Regions from separate parts of the Exiguobacterium sp. N4-1P genome, predicted to be linked through region 3. Evidence: predicted binding sites of a transcription regulator. Region 3 holds the regulator's gene; each other region holds the start of a gene.
The links. The regulator Rex, encoded in region 3, represses fermentation and respiration genes when NADH is low (regulators of the CRP and FNR family bind a similar motif). The targets are predictions, from matches to a motif close to TTGTGAAATATTTCACAA.

Region 1 (3,905 bases), 960 kb from region 3:
ACCTGTTGCATATTAGACAAACGACGTAACATTTCCGGTTTCAGACGACGGGATGTTTCGATGTAACCGAACTTGACTTGCGTCGTCTCCGTCCGTTCAACTCGGATGACTTCTGGATCATTCGAAAGTGTCCGTCCCCATGCTGCTGTCCGTTCAGGCAATGTTGCTGAAACGAGTGCTAACTGGCGGTCACGAAGCGCACTGTTCGCGATGCGCGTCGCTGATGCACTCATTCCACTTTCGTAGATTTGATCAGCCTCATCTAAAACAATCAATTTTACTTTATGCATCTTCAACTTTTTTGAATCAATCAACTCAACTAAGCGTCCTGGTGTCCCAACAATGATTTGTGGTTTTTTCTTGAGACGCTCATATTGACGTTTTAATTCAACGCCACCGATGAACGCACCTGACTTAATCCCGCTTCCTTGGGCAAATAATTGGATGACTTGATGAATTTGCATGACCAGTTCTCGTGTCGGTGCCGTAATCGCGACTTGAACGTGTGGTTCATTCGGATCGATGCGCTCGAGGGCTGGAATGACATAAGCGAGCGTTTTCCCAGTTCCTGTCGGCGCTTCGACTAAGACATCTTTCCCCTCACGGATTAGAGGAATGGCTTGTTCTTGAACGGGCATCATTTGTTCAAAGCGTGCTCGTTCCCACGCTTCATTAATAAAAGGTTTAGTAAAATTCATAACGTATCTTCTCCTACTCTCTTGTCTATCATTCTGTTACATATTCGAAACGATCATCGGTTTCAGTTTTAATACCGCGTAACGTCTGCGTATATTCATTTCCAGAATCGATTAACCGAATATGAAAAACGATTTCTGTCTCATTTTGTTGATCTGCACTTAACACTTCGAAACCTTGCGCCATTCGATCTTGCAGCTCAACAGCAAGTGTTTCAAAACCAGCAAGTACAGGATAAGTTGCTCTGACATCGATTGGGCGTCGAACTAATCGTGCGAGGTACTTCTGGTCGTAACCGATAAAGTCCTCGAAATCAAAATCATCTTCAAACCGGAGCCAAAACCCGTCGTCTTCAAACTCGGTGATCATCCCGATCCGTTCTGTTCCTTCAGTTGATACTTTTAGGGAAACCCAGTCCCCTGTTCGATAGTCTGCTTGCTCTTTTAATGGCGAAAACTCCATTCACTCCACCTCCACGTTCTATATTCCCTTTTTCATTGTCAACGATACGTCCTAAAAATACAAGGTAGCGCCGCGTGACTTTTATCACACTAGCTTCTGTCTCTATCCATTCCACTACAAATTAATGATACAGCTACAGAAAAATCCTTTCACAGCAGTCTTTTTCTGTTTTTTGAACACGGGACACTGACTGATACAATTTACTGTGAAGTAAGTCATAGCAACACTTTTACATTTGTTAAAAGATTCACATATACGTAAAACCTCTATCCCGAATTGTTTGTTACACTATTCACATAAGAGATGTATTAAGAACCGCTGACCTTACTAATGAAGGAGTGTTGATGATGTTACTTGAAAAAACACAGGCATGGCAACGATTCGAAGGTGGAGAATGGATGGAAAAGATTGATGTCGCTGATTTCATCCGGCGCAATCGTTCAGAATACACAGGAGACGATCAGTTCCTCGCCGGTCCGACCGATGCAACCAACACGTTATGGCAACAAATCATGCAGTTAACAGAAGAAGAACGAATTCGTGGTGGTGTCTATGCCGTTGATGCTGCAACTCCATCTTCAATTCTTTCGCACGGTCCAGGTTACCTCAATCCTGAACTCGAAAAAATCGTTGGTCTACAGACCGATGAACCATTCAAACGTTCGATTCATCCGAACGGTGGTATCCGAATGGTCAATGATGCCTTAGAAGCGTATGGTTTTAAATCAGATGACACTGTTACACAGATTTTTAGCGAGTACCGTAAAACGCATAATCAAGGGGTTTTCGATGCGTATACGCCCGAAATGCGTGCTGCCCGTAAAGCCGGTATCATCACTGGACTTCCTGATGCTTACGGTCGCGGACGGATCATCGGTGATTACCGTCGCGTCGCCCTTTATGGAACAGCTCACCTCATTGCTGCAAGAAAAGCGGATTTGAAAGCACACGGTGGATTTTTATCAGAAGCGATGATTCGTGATCGCGAGGAGATGAACGAACAACTCCGCTCCCTTCATGAACTGACAGAACTCGGTAAACGTTACACATGTGACTTATCACGACCAGCTGAAACGGCCCAAGAAGCATTCCAGTGGGTCTATCTTGCTTATCTCGCAGCAATCAAAGAACAAAACGGAGCAGCGATGTCGCTCGGTCGCGTTTCGACCTTCCTTGATATTTATATCGAACGTGACTTGCAAACGGGTCGGTTGACAGAAGAGAGCGCGCAAGAACTTGTCGACCACTTTGTGATGAAACTTCGAATCGTCAAGTTTCTTCGGACACCCGATTACAACGAACTCTTTTCCGGTGACCCGACGTGGGTAACAGAATCAATCGGCGGCATGAGTGAAGACGGTCGCTCGAACGTCACAAAAAGTTCGTTCCGCTTCTTGCAGACACTCGTCAACCTCGGTCCGGCACCTGAACCGAACTTAACCGTTTTATGGTCACCAAAACTTCCACGTGGTTTCAAAGAATTTTGTGCGAAGATGTCCATCCTGTCTAGTTCGATCCAATATGAAAATGATGACTTGATGCTTCCGATTTATGGTGATGATTACGGGATTGCTTGTTGTGTCTCAGCAATGAAAATCGGTAAACAAATGCAATTCTTCGGCGCCCGGGCGAACTTAGCAAAAGCCTTACTCTACACGTTGAACGGTGGCGTCGACGAAAAACTCAAAATTCAAGTCGCCCCTCCTTCCGACTTGATTTTAGATGACGTGCTCGATTATGAAACCGTCATGGCCGCCTATGATAAACAATTGGATTGGTTAGCTGAGCTCTATGTCAATACACTGAATGTCATTCACTTCATGCATGATAAATATAGTTATGAGCGCATTGAAATGGCACTCCACGATCCTGAAATTTTACGGACGATGGCTTGTGGGATTGCCGGATTATCCGTTGTCGCCGATAGTCTGTCAGCGATTCGTTATGCTAAAGTCACACCAATCCGAGATACGGATGGCATTACAGTCGACTTTAAAATCGAAGGCGATTTCCCGAAATTCGGAAATAACGATGATCGTGTCGATCAAATGGCCGTCGATCTCGTCGAACTCTTTATGGAAAAAATCCGGAAACATCCAACGTATCGTGATGCTTTACCAACCCAATCTGTTCTGACGATCACGTCAAACGTCGTGTACGGTAAAAAAACCGGGAATACACCCGATGGTCGTCGCGCTGGCGAACCGTTCGCACCGGGAGCAAATCCAATGCACGGACGTGACACACGTGGTGCAGTCGCTGCGTTGACTTCTGTCGGCAAATTACCTTATGAGCATGCCTTAGATGGTATTTCCTACACGTTCTCAATCGTTCCGAAAGCACTCGGAAAAGATGAAACAACACGTATCAACAATACAGTCGGTCTACTTGACGGCTATATGGGCGGTACGACTACCCGTGGTCATCACTTAAACGTCAACGTGTTCGACCGCGCCACTTTACTCGATGCGATGGAGCATCCTGAACTTTATCCACAGTTGACGATTCGTGTATCGGGTTATGCCGTCAACTTCATTAAGTTGACACGCGAACAACAAATCGATGTCATCAACCGTACATTCCACGGTGCACTTTAACTTTTCTGAAAGGACTTGATCACTATGACTTACGGGACGGTTCACTCTGTCGAATCTTGTGGGACTGTCGATGGTCCCGGTATTCGTTTCATCGTCTTTACGCAAGGCTGCCCACTACGCTGCCAATATTGCCACAATGCGGACACCTGG
Region 2 (3,905 bases), 1.2 Mb from region 3:
TATGATACCAAATATCTCTCTCCAGTCGAAAAAGAATGCACAATCAAAAAAAGCGACCGCCTACTATGAAAAAAAGCCATAGCAACAGTTGCGCTACGACTTTCATCCTTTAAATGACTTCTTAACTCTTTCATTTAGACGTATTTTTTCATCCAAATGTCATCTCGATACGTCCCATCCTCTAGTTTGACCGAATCAGGGTCTTCTGCATATACTTCGAAACCAAGTGATTCATAGAGTTTTTGAGCAGCTTCATTTCCTGACAAGACGGCTAGAATGACTTGTTCGACTTCCGGAATTTGTTTCGCCTCTTCAATCAAGGCCTCCATCAGGGCGCGCCCCGTGCCCCCACGATAATCCGGTGAGATATAGACACCAGAAATCATCGCCTTATGTGATTCCCGTGACAGTTCGTACGGTTTGACCTGACCAAATCCAAACAATGTATCTTCATCGAATATCCCGATCCAAACTTCATCCGACTCCGGATCTCCTTCTAGCCCCTCTTGAACTTCTTCGAGCGGCGTTTGTTGCTCATCGTCAAAAGAATGACCAAATGCATCCGGATGATTTTTTAGCCCTTCGAGGCGTAAGCGCCAATACTGTTCTGCATCTTCCTTTGTTAACGTTCGAAATGTATACATGACTATCGTTTCTCCCCTTTGTGAGTTTTCTAATGTTTCTTAAGACATGAAAAACTCTTCTATCCCTAACATAACCTTTTTCTAGTAAAATAAAACCTAGTTTTCAGATTTTTTATCGCGTTCTTTTTTCTAATCAAAAAATCGTACCCACTGAAACTCCGTTTGCCCGAGTTCAGTGGGTACGATTGACGCTTCCGATTTAACGTAAGACAGGTTCCATCGTTTGACGTAAAACTTCCGCCGAATGATGGAATTTTTTTAATTCCTCATCCGTCAGCGACACCTCGATGACTTCGCGCACACCTTGTCGGTTAATCACGGCAGGTACACCGATATGAATACCAGAAATCCCGTACTGTCCGTCAACGTGCGCTCCTACAGTCAACAAACAGTTCTCGTTCCCGAGAATCGCACGGACGATCCGAACGAGACCAAGTCCAATCGCATAGTATGTTGCACCTTTTCGTTCAATGATATGATAGGCTGCATCGCGTACATTGATATAGATTTGATCTAAATCTTTTTGAGAATAACGATCGTCTTCTGCAAGCAGTTCATCAATCGTTTTTCCATAGATTCTTGAGTTGCTCCAGGCAGCGAATTCCGTGTCGCCATGCTCACCTAAAATATAGGCGTGGGCGTTTCGTGAATCGATATTAAAGTATTCTCCTAACATTTGGCGCAAGCGTGCCGTATCGAGTACCGTTCCTGATCCGAAGACGCGTGACTTTGGTAAACCAGAATATTTCCATGCTAAATGTGCCATGATGTCAACGGGATTTGATGCAACGACGATGATGCCGTCAAATCCTGATTCCATGATTTGGCGCATCATTTCTTTCATGATTAAAGCATTTTTCGCAACGAGGTCAAGTCGTGTCTCACCCGGTTTTTGTGGTGCACCGGCCGTGATCACGATGACTTCGGCATCTTTACAATCCACGTAATCCCCTGCCCATATCCGCATCGGCGAAGAACTGAATGGCGTCCCGTGATTTAAATCCATCGCTTCCCCTTCAGCTTTTGCTTTATTCACATCAATGATGACAAGTTCTTCACAAAGTCCAGCTGTCGTCATTTGATACGCAAAACTTGATCCTACTGCCCCCGCACCAATTAACGCAACGCGTGTAACTTTAGCATGTAATTCCATCCGATATGTCCACCCTTCCAAACAAACTAAAAGTTTGTTAACTATATCACAATTAGATTGTAACATCTTTCACAAACTATAAAAGACTGTGTAAACGGTCACATTTTGTCTAATTTGTGTCAACAATATCCTAACATAAGGAAGTCAGGTACTTCACCTTCCATTACCACAATCGATACAACATGAAACCAATCAGCCCCGCTAGCGTACTGGACAAATAATTAACGGCGTCATTCCCTAGCCACTTCCACCCTCGGACATATTGTGTCGTAGTACCATGATGGATTTTTTTCTCGGTTTCTTTGCCACAAATCTGACAACGATACTTTCGTTGGACGGTAGCGCCTAACACCGTATCGAGAATACTGCCAAGGACACCTCCGGCCGCGACGATCAACCATTGCTTTACGGACAAATCGAATAGAATATCACCCGCTGTCGCGATAAATAATGCACCGATGATTGTCGCGAGTGTCCCGAGTAAGGATACCCCGCCGCTCGTTCCTCGTAAGACCGGTTTAAACGTCCGGATTGAAATCGGTTCTTTTTTAGAAAGCGGACCAATCTCGGATGCCCATGTATCTGCATTCGAAGCAGCAATGACAATCAAGAAAACTAATAAAAAATCAAATTCATTTGTCAGTACAACGCCTATCGAAGCAAGCATAGCGGTTCCACCGTTGGCAAGTACTTGCCAACCATCTCGTGCACCATCTTTCTCGACGATTTGATCGACGGACTGCTTGCGTGCCTTACCGAGTTTTGATAACAGGCTAGAGCTACCGAAGAATAACAGTAACAGGACTAATCCTTCGGAATCGAGCGCATAGACGACCGTGCTGCCGACAAGTATCGTCAAGAATGCACCGCTTTTCGTTAATAATCCGAATTGATAGCCAGCATATCCGAGGGCTAAGCAGATGAATAGAAGAACAGTTAATGACATTGAATGACCTCATCTTCAGTGACAATTGTATCAACCGGGCGATCAAATGATTCTACTTCGAATCGTTCCACGACTTGAACGGCAAATGCAATCGAAAGCGTCGGACCTGAAAAATCAATCAACGCACGATCATAAAACCCACCACCCCATCCTAAGCGATAGCCATTACGCATATAGGCACGACCCGGTACGATACAAAGATCAATCGTCGGCAATGCAATTTCAAAAGCAGTTGCATCCGGTTCAAAAATCCCCATCGAATTCTCAATCAGTCGACTGCTTGGCGAATGTTCAAAAAATCTCATTTCTTGACCGATGACCTTCGGAATGACGACACGTTTTCCATCCGCCCATGCTTGTTGAATGACTCGATCCGTTGAACATTCGTTTCGAAACGAGAGGGTCACCGCAATTGATGTCGCACTCATCCATTCTGGCAATACAAATAACTGCTCTGCAATTCGTCGTTCCCGCTCCTGCCGGTTTTCCAACTCGTTCAGTCGCTCACCGATTACCCGTCGCGCTGCTTTTTTATTCATATAGTATTCCCCCATTCACAAAAAAAGCCATCACACAAGGTGACGGCTTCCATCTCAATTATTTTACTTCACGGTGAAGTGTGTGCTTACGGAGACGTGGGTTGTATTTCTTCAACTCAAGACGCTCTGGGTTGTTACGCTTGTTCTTTTTAGTGATATAAGTACGGTCACCAGTTTCAGTGCAAGCCAAAGTAATTTTAACGCGCATGGGATTCCCTCCTATCTAGCTCTCAATGTATCAAGTGTTTTTGCTTTACATAAGGTTAAGCATACTCAAGTATCGTACCAAGAAAGGAACGGAATTGCAACTGTTCATCCGTTCTTTTTCTGAATCGCCAATTGTTCGTATGGTTTTTCAAGGTTCACTTGGAATTCAAGCGGTTTTTGAGCAACATGATAATCATTTTCGATTCCTTGTCTCGCTTCTTCACGTTCTAAATAAATCAATTGTGAATGACGAAGTGCTTCGCCCTCTAATCGTTTAATCGCAACAACTAAACCACCGCTACTCGCTGGAGAACGTTCACTCTCAAGATTGTACACATTGCTGACAAGCGGCAACTGATTGATCTCAGCAAACGATTGAGCAGCCGACGCCGTCTCCATCGTAAAGTTATGGACAA
Region 3 (3,905 bases):
GTTCCTCTCGGAGCGTTTGTTCCATCCTGAAATGCCCTCCCTCGTTTCAACTGTCTATACTGTCATATACTTACAGTTTACCAGTTATGTTTCAAAAAAAAAGAAACTTCCTTAAAAAAGGAGTTTCTAGGCTGAAACTTGAATGATGAGATAGATGACGCTATACGCAACAATTGCTAACGGAATCAGTGCCACACCAATCAACCAACCGTTCTTATCACGGATTCCGAGATACAGAACAAGACAGCCGACGATGAAGGCAATTAACGTCGTAAATGGATTCATAATGCTTCCCCCTCTTGATTACCTATTAAGAAATTTCCCATTCCCTCAAAAGGATAAACACAGAAAACGACTTCAATCGGTTCATCAACATTATCCAGGCTGTAAGCTTCTGTTTTGCCGCCACCACTATAACAAAAAACACCACTCGGCAAATGCCAAGTGATGTACATATGGAGACTATCGGGCTCGAACCGACGACCTTTTGGCTGCCAGCCAAACGCTCTCCCAGCTGAGCTAAGCCCCCTCATATTCTTGTAATCAGTATAAACCATATCGATTCACTTTTTCAATATAAAAAGAGCGCTTCCAAACAAAAACCTCTCCGTCGCCGAAACGACCGAGAGGAGACTGTTACTTATTCAACTCACGCATCAAATCCGCTTGCCGTTCAAGCTCCGCCTGTTGCTCAAGAATCAGTACTTTTTTGTACGTCCGGGCTGAAATCATGATGCTGATTTCATAGAGGACGAACAACGGTACCGAAATCATCAGATGTGACGTCACATCCGGTGGTGAGATTAAAGCCGCGATGACAAACAGCGCAAAGTACGCATATTTTCGATTTTTCCGCATGAACAATGGCGTCACGAGTCCAAGACGAGTCAAGAACATCGTCACGACCGGCAGTTGGAACAAGATACCGAACGGAATCGTCAGCCGGATTAAGAAACTGAAATAGTTTTCGACCCCGATGACTTGCTCGATGCCGAGCTCTTGCCCAAGTTCCGTCGATACTTTGAGTAGAAACGGAAGTAACCAAAAATAAGAGAACGCGATCCCGGACAAAAATAAGAAAAACGTGACCGGAATATACGTCAAGGTCGCTTTCTGTTCCTGTTCGAATAAACCGGGTCGGATGAACGCCCATAGCTGGTACATCCAAAATGGTGAAGCCAGGACGACCGCGATGATGAACGCTAAATTCAAGTACAACATCAGGGGATCGGCCACATTAAAGGCATTCAATCCGATGCCGAGCTCTTTCAGGTCCGACTGCAGAAATCGCACGAGCGGTCGGACGAGCGGAAAGGCCGCGGCGAACAAGACGACGACGATGATGAGTGACCAGACGATCCGCTTGCGCAACTCGTCTAGATGCGATGTCACACTCTGTTCTTGATCAATCGCCATAATTTAATCACTTCTCTTTCGATTCATCCTTTTTGTCTTTATCATCGTCCATGATGCCGTTTGTCGCACTCTTGAACTCTTTTAACGTCTGACCGGCAGCACGACCGAGCTCCGGTAACTTTTTCGGTCCGAAGATGATCAAGGCGACGGCACCGATTAAGGCGATACTTCCTGGTCCAATACCGAGTGTAAACGGGATTAAGTTTTCCATTATGATTTCACTCCTTCAGCTGATTGCGAATAATGCTTCATGAAATAAACTAGTGACTGCAACTCGATCGACAAATCGATGTGATGGACCCGAACATGGGCCGGTACGTTCAACCGCGCCGGTGTAAAGTTCAGGATTCCGGTCACACCATACTCAACTAACTCATCCGCTACTGACTGTGCGAACTGGGATGGGACCGTCAAGATGGCGACATCAACCTTGTTCGCTTCGATTTGCTCTTTCATGTCAGAGACATGATAGATAGGAACGTCTTGCGTCGTTGTTCCGACCTTGTTTTCGTCCGCATCAAACGCAACGACTATCCGAGTACTATTATTCTTTAAAAAGTTATAATTTGCAAACGCCGTTCCGAGATGTCCGACCCCGACAAGTGCCACATTCGTGACTTCATCCTGATTCAGTGTCTTTCGGAAAAACGTCAATAGATGTTGTACGTTGTAACCGTATCCTTTTTTCCCTAACGCCCCAAAGTAGGAAAAATCGCGGCGGATCGTCGCTGAATCGACTTTGACCGCTTCACTGAGCTCTGCTGAAGAGACGCGCAGCTTGCCTGAGTTATAAAGACTCTGAATGAAACGATAATATAACGGCAGTCGTTTCGCCGTCGCTTGTGGTATTTTTGTGTCTGGCCCATTCATACTGCAGTTCCCCCTTCGGCCACGTTCTGACGTGGCACCCAAATCAATGCAAAGAATTCTATTCTCTTTGATTGTAAACCACTTCACATAGACTAACAAATAATATATTCCACGGGACTCCTGCGTTTTTTTCATGATAGACTAAAGGGTGGAAGGATGGATGTTTTTATGATTCTCTTACAAGTGAACCAACTATCAAAATCATTCGGTGTTGAGCCGATTTTAGACAATATTAAACTCGAAGTACAGGAGCGAGACCGGATTGCGCTCGTCGGACGAAATGGTGCCGGAAAATCGACACTTTTAAAAATCATCGCCGGAGAGCTCAGTCATGACTCTGGTGAGATCATGAAGAGTAAGGAAGTGAAAATCGGTTACCTCGCCCAGGACAGTGGTCTTGAGTCGAATGAAACGATCTGGAATGAAATGTTGACCGTGTTCGAGCACCTGCAAGAGCAGGAACGTTCGCTCCGTCGGATGGAGATTGAGATGGGAATGGACCATATCTTGAATGATGCTGTTGCTTATGACCGTCTGTTGAAAACATACGATCAGGCACAACATGACTTCTCGGACGCCGGCGGTTACCAGTTCGAAGCCAACATCCGCTCCGTCCTGCACGGGATGCGTTTTTATCCGGACGATTATTCACGCCGGATCCAGACGCTATCCGGTGGACAACGGACGCGACTCGCACTGGCGAAGATGTTACTTCAGGCACCTGAGCTGTTGATTCTTGACGAGCCGACGAACCACCTCGACATCGATACACTCTCTTGGCTCGAAAGTTACCTGGCTGGTTACCGTGGAGCGGTCTTGATCGTCTCCCACGATCGTTACTTCCTCGACCAGGTCGTCAACGTCGTTTATGAACTGTCACGCAACGTCTGCCGGAAGTTTACCGGCAACTACACGAAGTACTTGGAACAAAAGGCAGCACTGTATGAACAAGAGATGAAGCAGTTCGAACAGCAACAGGAAGACATCGCGAAGATGCAAGACTTCATCCAGCGTAACATCGCACGGGCGACGACGACGAAACGCGCACAAAGCGTCCGCAAACGTCTTGAAAAAGTCGACCGGATTGATCGTCCGGATGGGGATGAACGCAGCACCGTCCTGTCGTTCCCGATTGAAAAACAAAGTGGGAACGATGTGTTACAAGTCACGCAACTCGCGGTCGGCTATGAAGAAGCCGTCTCAAAAGGCATCACGTTCCGCTTACAACGCGGCGAATCCCTCGCCCTCGTTGGTCCGAACGGAATCGGAAAATCGACGTTACTGAAAGTCCTTGTCAACCGGATTAAACCGTTATTCGGTGAACATCGTTTCGGGACCGGCGTTTCTGTCGGCTACTACGATCAGGAGCAGGCCGAGCTCAACGACCGCAACCGGGTCATCGATGAAATTTGGAACGAGTGGCCGTTGATGCGGGAACAACAAGTCCGGTCCGTCCTCGGTCAATTCCTGTTCAGTGGTGATGATGTCTTCAAGCTCGTTCATGAATTATCCGGCGGCGAGCGCGGACGCCTCGCCCTCGCGAAGTTAAAATTACGCAAAACGAACGTCCTCATTCTCGATGAGCCGACCAATCACCTCGATCTTGATTCGAAGATGGT
Region 4 (3,905 bases), 520 kb from region 3:
TCGAAGAAGCCGGGTAAAATCGCCATCGGTGCCGCACTTTCGAATACCGTCAGTGATGTCATGACGAGCAACGCAAGGAACACACCATCGAGTTGACCATCCGCGACGAGGTAAGCGCCCAGTCCGAGGACGAGCCATGAGATGACTAATGTCGCCAGTGTATTGAGCGCCAGGTTCGAGACGGCATGCAGTCCGTTTCGCCGTTCTTCTGCAACATAGCGGGCTGCGACTTCGTTCAGTTCCGTCTCTTTGTTCGCGAGTTGCTGATAGATTTTTAAGTCACGGTAGCCTTGGAACAACTCTGTCACTTCCGTCGACAGTTCCCCGCGCCGCGCGCGAACGGTCCGCGCGAAACGCTGTTCCCGGTAAGCGAACCAGCCCGGGATGATGAATCCCGTCAATAACAGTCCGAACACGAGGACGAGCGCGACGCTCAGTGAGAAGAAGCTGACAAAAAAGATCGTACACAGAAAGACGAGGACGAGGATGATCGGCGGATAGACGACACGTAAAAACGTGTTCTGCAGACTCTCGACATCGCCGACGATTCGCGCGAGTAAGTCACCGCTCCGGTACTTCGCGAAGATTCCCGGCGCAAGCGGTTCGAGCCGTTTGTAAAACGTCGTCCGTAAATCACTCAAAATCGTAAACGTTGCCCGGTGCGAGTAATAACGCTCCGCATACCGACTGACGGCACGCGTCAGGCTTGATATTTTTTGCAAGGCAATCAGTACAGCGAGTGTTTGAATCGGTGGCAACAGTGCCGCCTTCGAAATCAGGAAGCCGCTTGCCGCAAACAGACCCACCGCCGTGACGCCGGCAAGAACACCAAAGACAATCGAGAGGACGATATCCCGTTTCTGGTGCAGCATCAATCGAAAAATACCCATCAATTCCTTCATCGTGTTTCCTCCCCTCGTTGGACGGCACGCATCCGTGCATACTCTGAATCCCGTGCGAGTAACGCCTCATGTGTGCCTTGGTCGACGATCCGGCCGGCCTCTAAAATGACGATGTTGTCCGACTGTTCGATCGTATGCAGACGGTGTGCGACCGTGATGACGGTCGCCGTCCGTCCGAGTTCCTGGATTGCCTGCTGTAACAGGTGTTCCGTCTTGACGTCGAGTCCCGTCGTCGGTTCATCGAACAGGATGACGTTCGGCCGTTTCAAGAAGGCACGGGCGAGTGCGACCCGTTGTTTTTCGCCACCCGATAGACCGCGCCCCCCTTCACCGATTCCGGTGTCGAGCCCGTCCGGTAAACTCGCAATCAGTTCCCCGAGTCCTGCGGCAGCCGCCGCACGCTCGATGTCTGTCCGCGTCGCCTCCCGTAATTCACCGATGGCGATGTTGTCGGCGAGTGTCCCCGCATACAGGTAAGGATGCTGCGAGATATAGCTGAGCTGTCCGAACCAGCTCGTTTCCGTGATTTGTGCGCGTGGCTGACCATTCAGGAGCACTTCGCCGTTCTTTGGATCGGCCAGTCCCGCGAGTAACTGCAGGACGGTCGACTTCCCGGCACCACTTCGTCCGATCAAGGCGACTTTTTGGTACGGTTCGATGCGCAGCGTGACGTCGGTCAGTGCAAACCGCTCGTCCTGATACGTAAAGTCCACGTTTTTTAATTCAATCCGCGGTGGTGTCGCGGACTTTAATTCAACCGTTCCGAACGTTACGCCCCGGTCGTCTTGCGTCAGTTCAGACGCAATCTGTTTCGCCGCCGCAACACTGCCCCGTCCGGTATGGAATGCTGCCCCCATCTCTTTTAAGGCCAAATAATACTCCGGTGCAAGCACGAGCATCAGGAAGGCCGGAACAAAGGTGATGCTTTGGAATAAAATCAACCGCAAGCTGACCTCAAGCGCAATCATCCCCATGCTGAGCATCGAGATGAACTCAAGCATCAACGACGACAAGAAGGCGAGCTTCAGCACGGTCAGCGTCGCATCGCGGAAGTCGAGACTACTCCGTTCGATGACGTCCTGCTGTGCTTTCGCGCGACCAAACAACTTTAACGTCGTGATGCCTTGCAGCGTATCGAGGAAGGTTCCGGAGAACGCCGTCATCTTCTCGAGCTGCGTATCGGCACGTTTTTGCGTCATGATTCCGATGACGATGTAGAACAGTGGAATGAATGGTGCCGTGATCATCATGACGAGTCCCGTAATCCAGTCATAACTGAATGCTGCGATCAGCACCATCAAGGGAACGATCGACGTCTGGATGACTTTCGGCAAGTATTGGCTGTAATAGCTGTCCATCTCATCGACCGCGTCAAGCAACACACTGACCTTTTGTCCCGACTGTCCTTGCGACATCACTTCGACGGAACTCATCGTATACTTCGCGACGAGCGCCTGGCGAATGTCTTGTTTGACACGTGCCGCGAGAACCGTCCCGAGCCGCCCGTTCCAGTACGTGACAGCGACCCGTAACATCAGCATGAGCAGTAAGATACCGAGTAGCGGAACAATTGCCGCAAAGGCGTCCCCTTGGAGAAAAATGCGGTCGACGATGATGACGATCAAGTACGATTGACCGATGACCGCAATCCCCATCAGGACAGCCGCCAGCATCAATTGCAACATGATCGTACGTGGAATCGAGATGATTCCTTTAAGTGGATTCATATAAAAACGCCCCTTCACAAATTGTGAACGACTTTTAGTGAATATTTTCACATATCGTACATTCAGTATACCGAATCCTTCGTTTAGTTGCCATGAGAATGCCGCTCCAAAGGTGTGACGGTTTTGTGAGAAGCGTTTTACTCGACAAAATTGCTAACGTCCACTATTATAGACAATAGTTATCTACGTTATACAGAAAGGGCGAATTACCATGCAAATGAAAACCGGAGTCGAACAATCCGTCTACGCGATGCTGTTACTGACCTTTTTGCCGGAGAAAGGACTTTTACCCGGTGAGTTCATCAGTCAGCAGCTCGGCGCTTCACCGACGTACTTTCAAAAACTATTGCGTAAACTCGTCAGTGCCGACCTCCTTCTGTCTGTCCCGGGGGTCAAAGGCGGTTTCCGACTGAATCAACCTTCCGATCGGATTCGTATCTTTGACGTCTACGAAGCCATCGAAGGAAAACAATCCCTTTATGCTTCAAGTGGTGTCTTTGAAGACTTGATGGGCATCAAAGAACAGAACGTCCGCCTCTTATCTAACTTGATGACGGAAGCGGAAGATGCTTGGCAATCGACCTTAAAACGTGAAACGATTGGATCGCTCCGACAGGAAATCGACAGGAACTGTCCCCCTGACCACTTAACGACATTGCAAGCCTTGATTGAACAACAAATGATTCGCAACTAAAAGGAGACTTACGCATGACTACACTTGACCGCTACTTTGAGTTATTTGACGCTTCCCGGACCGATGAACAGGCTTTTAGTGACCTCTCTTCCCTCTTTTCGGACGACATCACGTTCGTCTTGAGTGGACAGGAACAACATGGCATCGACGCCTGGAAAAAATTCGTCCGCCTGGTCTTCACTGCCAACCAGGACATCAAGCACATGTATGAAGCCTGGCTCCCGTCAGCAGATGGCGATACATTCGAGACACGCTGGGCCGTCTGCGGCAAGCGGGCTGACGGAGCGGTCTTCACGCAGGACGGGACGGATATCGCCCGCCTTGATGCAGACGGAAAAATCGTCTACCTCGCCAATGTGCCGGATGATGCGAAGATGTTTAACAATTACAACGACTAACCCAAAGAGACCGTTCCCCACTCGGAACGGTCTCTTTTTGAAGTCATCCGCTTATAAGTTTGCTGCTTCGAACGTGTCGCCGCCTTCAATCGTTCCGTTATCAAAACCTTTTTGGAACCAGCTTTTCCGTTGTTTCGATGTCCCGTGCGTAAAGCTTTCCGGCACGACGTATCCTTGACCTTTT

Region 1: pflB (formate C-acetyltransferase) is a predicted target of Rex. The motif match lies at 1,394-1,411, and genes of this name have one in related genera.
Region 2: A0126_RS04405 (L-lactate dehydrogenase) is a predicted target of Rex. The motif match lies at 1,832-1,849, and genes of this name have one in related genera.
Region 4: cydD (thiol reductant ABC exporter subunit CydD) is a predicted target of Rex. The motif match lies at 2,665-2,682, and genes of this name have one in related genera.

Annotation. Positions count from the first base shown of each region.
Region 1 covers NZ_CP022236.1:584,470-588,374, reverse strand. Annotated here, with positions in the region: gene A0126_RS03000 (DEAD/DEAH box helicase) at 1-698, opposite strand, end outside; gene A0126_RS02995 (hypothetical protein) at 727-1,158, opposite strand; gene pflB (formate C-acetyltransferase) at 1,506-3,755, shown strand; gene pflA (pyruvate formate-lyase-activating protein) at 3,780-3,905, shown strand, end outside.
Region 2 covers NZ_CP022236.1:867,874-871,778, reverse strand. Annotated here, with positions in the region: gene A0126_RS04410 (GNAT family N-acetyltransferase) at 135-644, opposite strand; gene A0126_RS04405 (L-lactate dehydrogenase) at 844-1,797, opposite strand; gene A0126_RS04400 (DUF92 domain-containing protein) at 1,961-2,743, opposite strand; gene A0126_RS04395 (5-formyltetrahydrofolate cyclo-ligase) at 2,734-3,282, opposite strand; gene rpmG (50S ribosomal protein L33) at 3,341-3,490, opposite strand; gene A0126_RS04385 (glycoside hydrolase family 57 protein) at 3,595-3,905, opposite strand, start outside.
Region 3 covers NZ_CP022236.1:2,659,332-2,663,236, forward strand. Annotated here, with positions in the region: gene A0126_RS13540 (hypothetical protein) at 1-25, opposite strand, end outside; gene A0126_RS19430 (hypothetical protein) at 127-285, opposite strand; tRNA gene A0126_RS13545 (tRNA-Ala) at 457-529, opposite strand; gene tatC (twin-arginine translocase subunit TatC) at 637-1,416, opposite strand; gene A0126_RS13555 (twin-arginine translocase TatA/TatE family subunit) at 1,424-1,627, opposite strand; gene A0126_RS13560 (redox-sensing transcriptional repressor Rex) at 1,627-2,286, opposite strand; gene A0126_RS13565 (ABC-F family ATP-binding cassette domain-containing protein) at 2,455-3,905, shown strand, end outside.
Region 4 covers NZ_CP022236.1:144,801-148,705, reverse strand. Annotated here, with positions in the region: gene cydC (thiol reductant ABC exporter subunit CydC) at 1-902, opposite strand, end outside; gene cydD (thiol reductant ABC exporter subunit CydD) at 899-2,629, opposite strand; gene A0126_RS00905 (Rrf2 family transcriptional regulator) at 2,841-3,323, shown strand; gene A0126_RS00900 (nuclear transport factor 2 family protein) at 3,338-3,721, shown strand; gene A0126_RS00895 (KPN_02809 family neutral zinc metallopeptidase) at 3,773-3,905, opposite strand, start outside.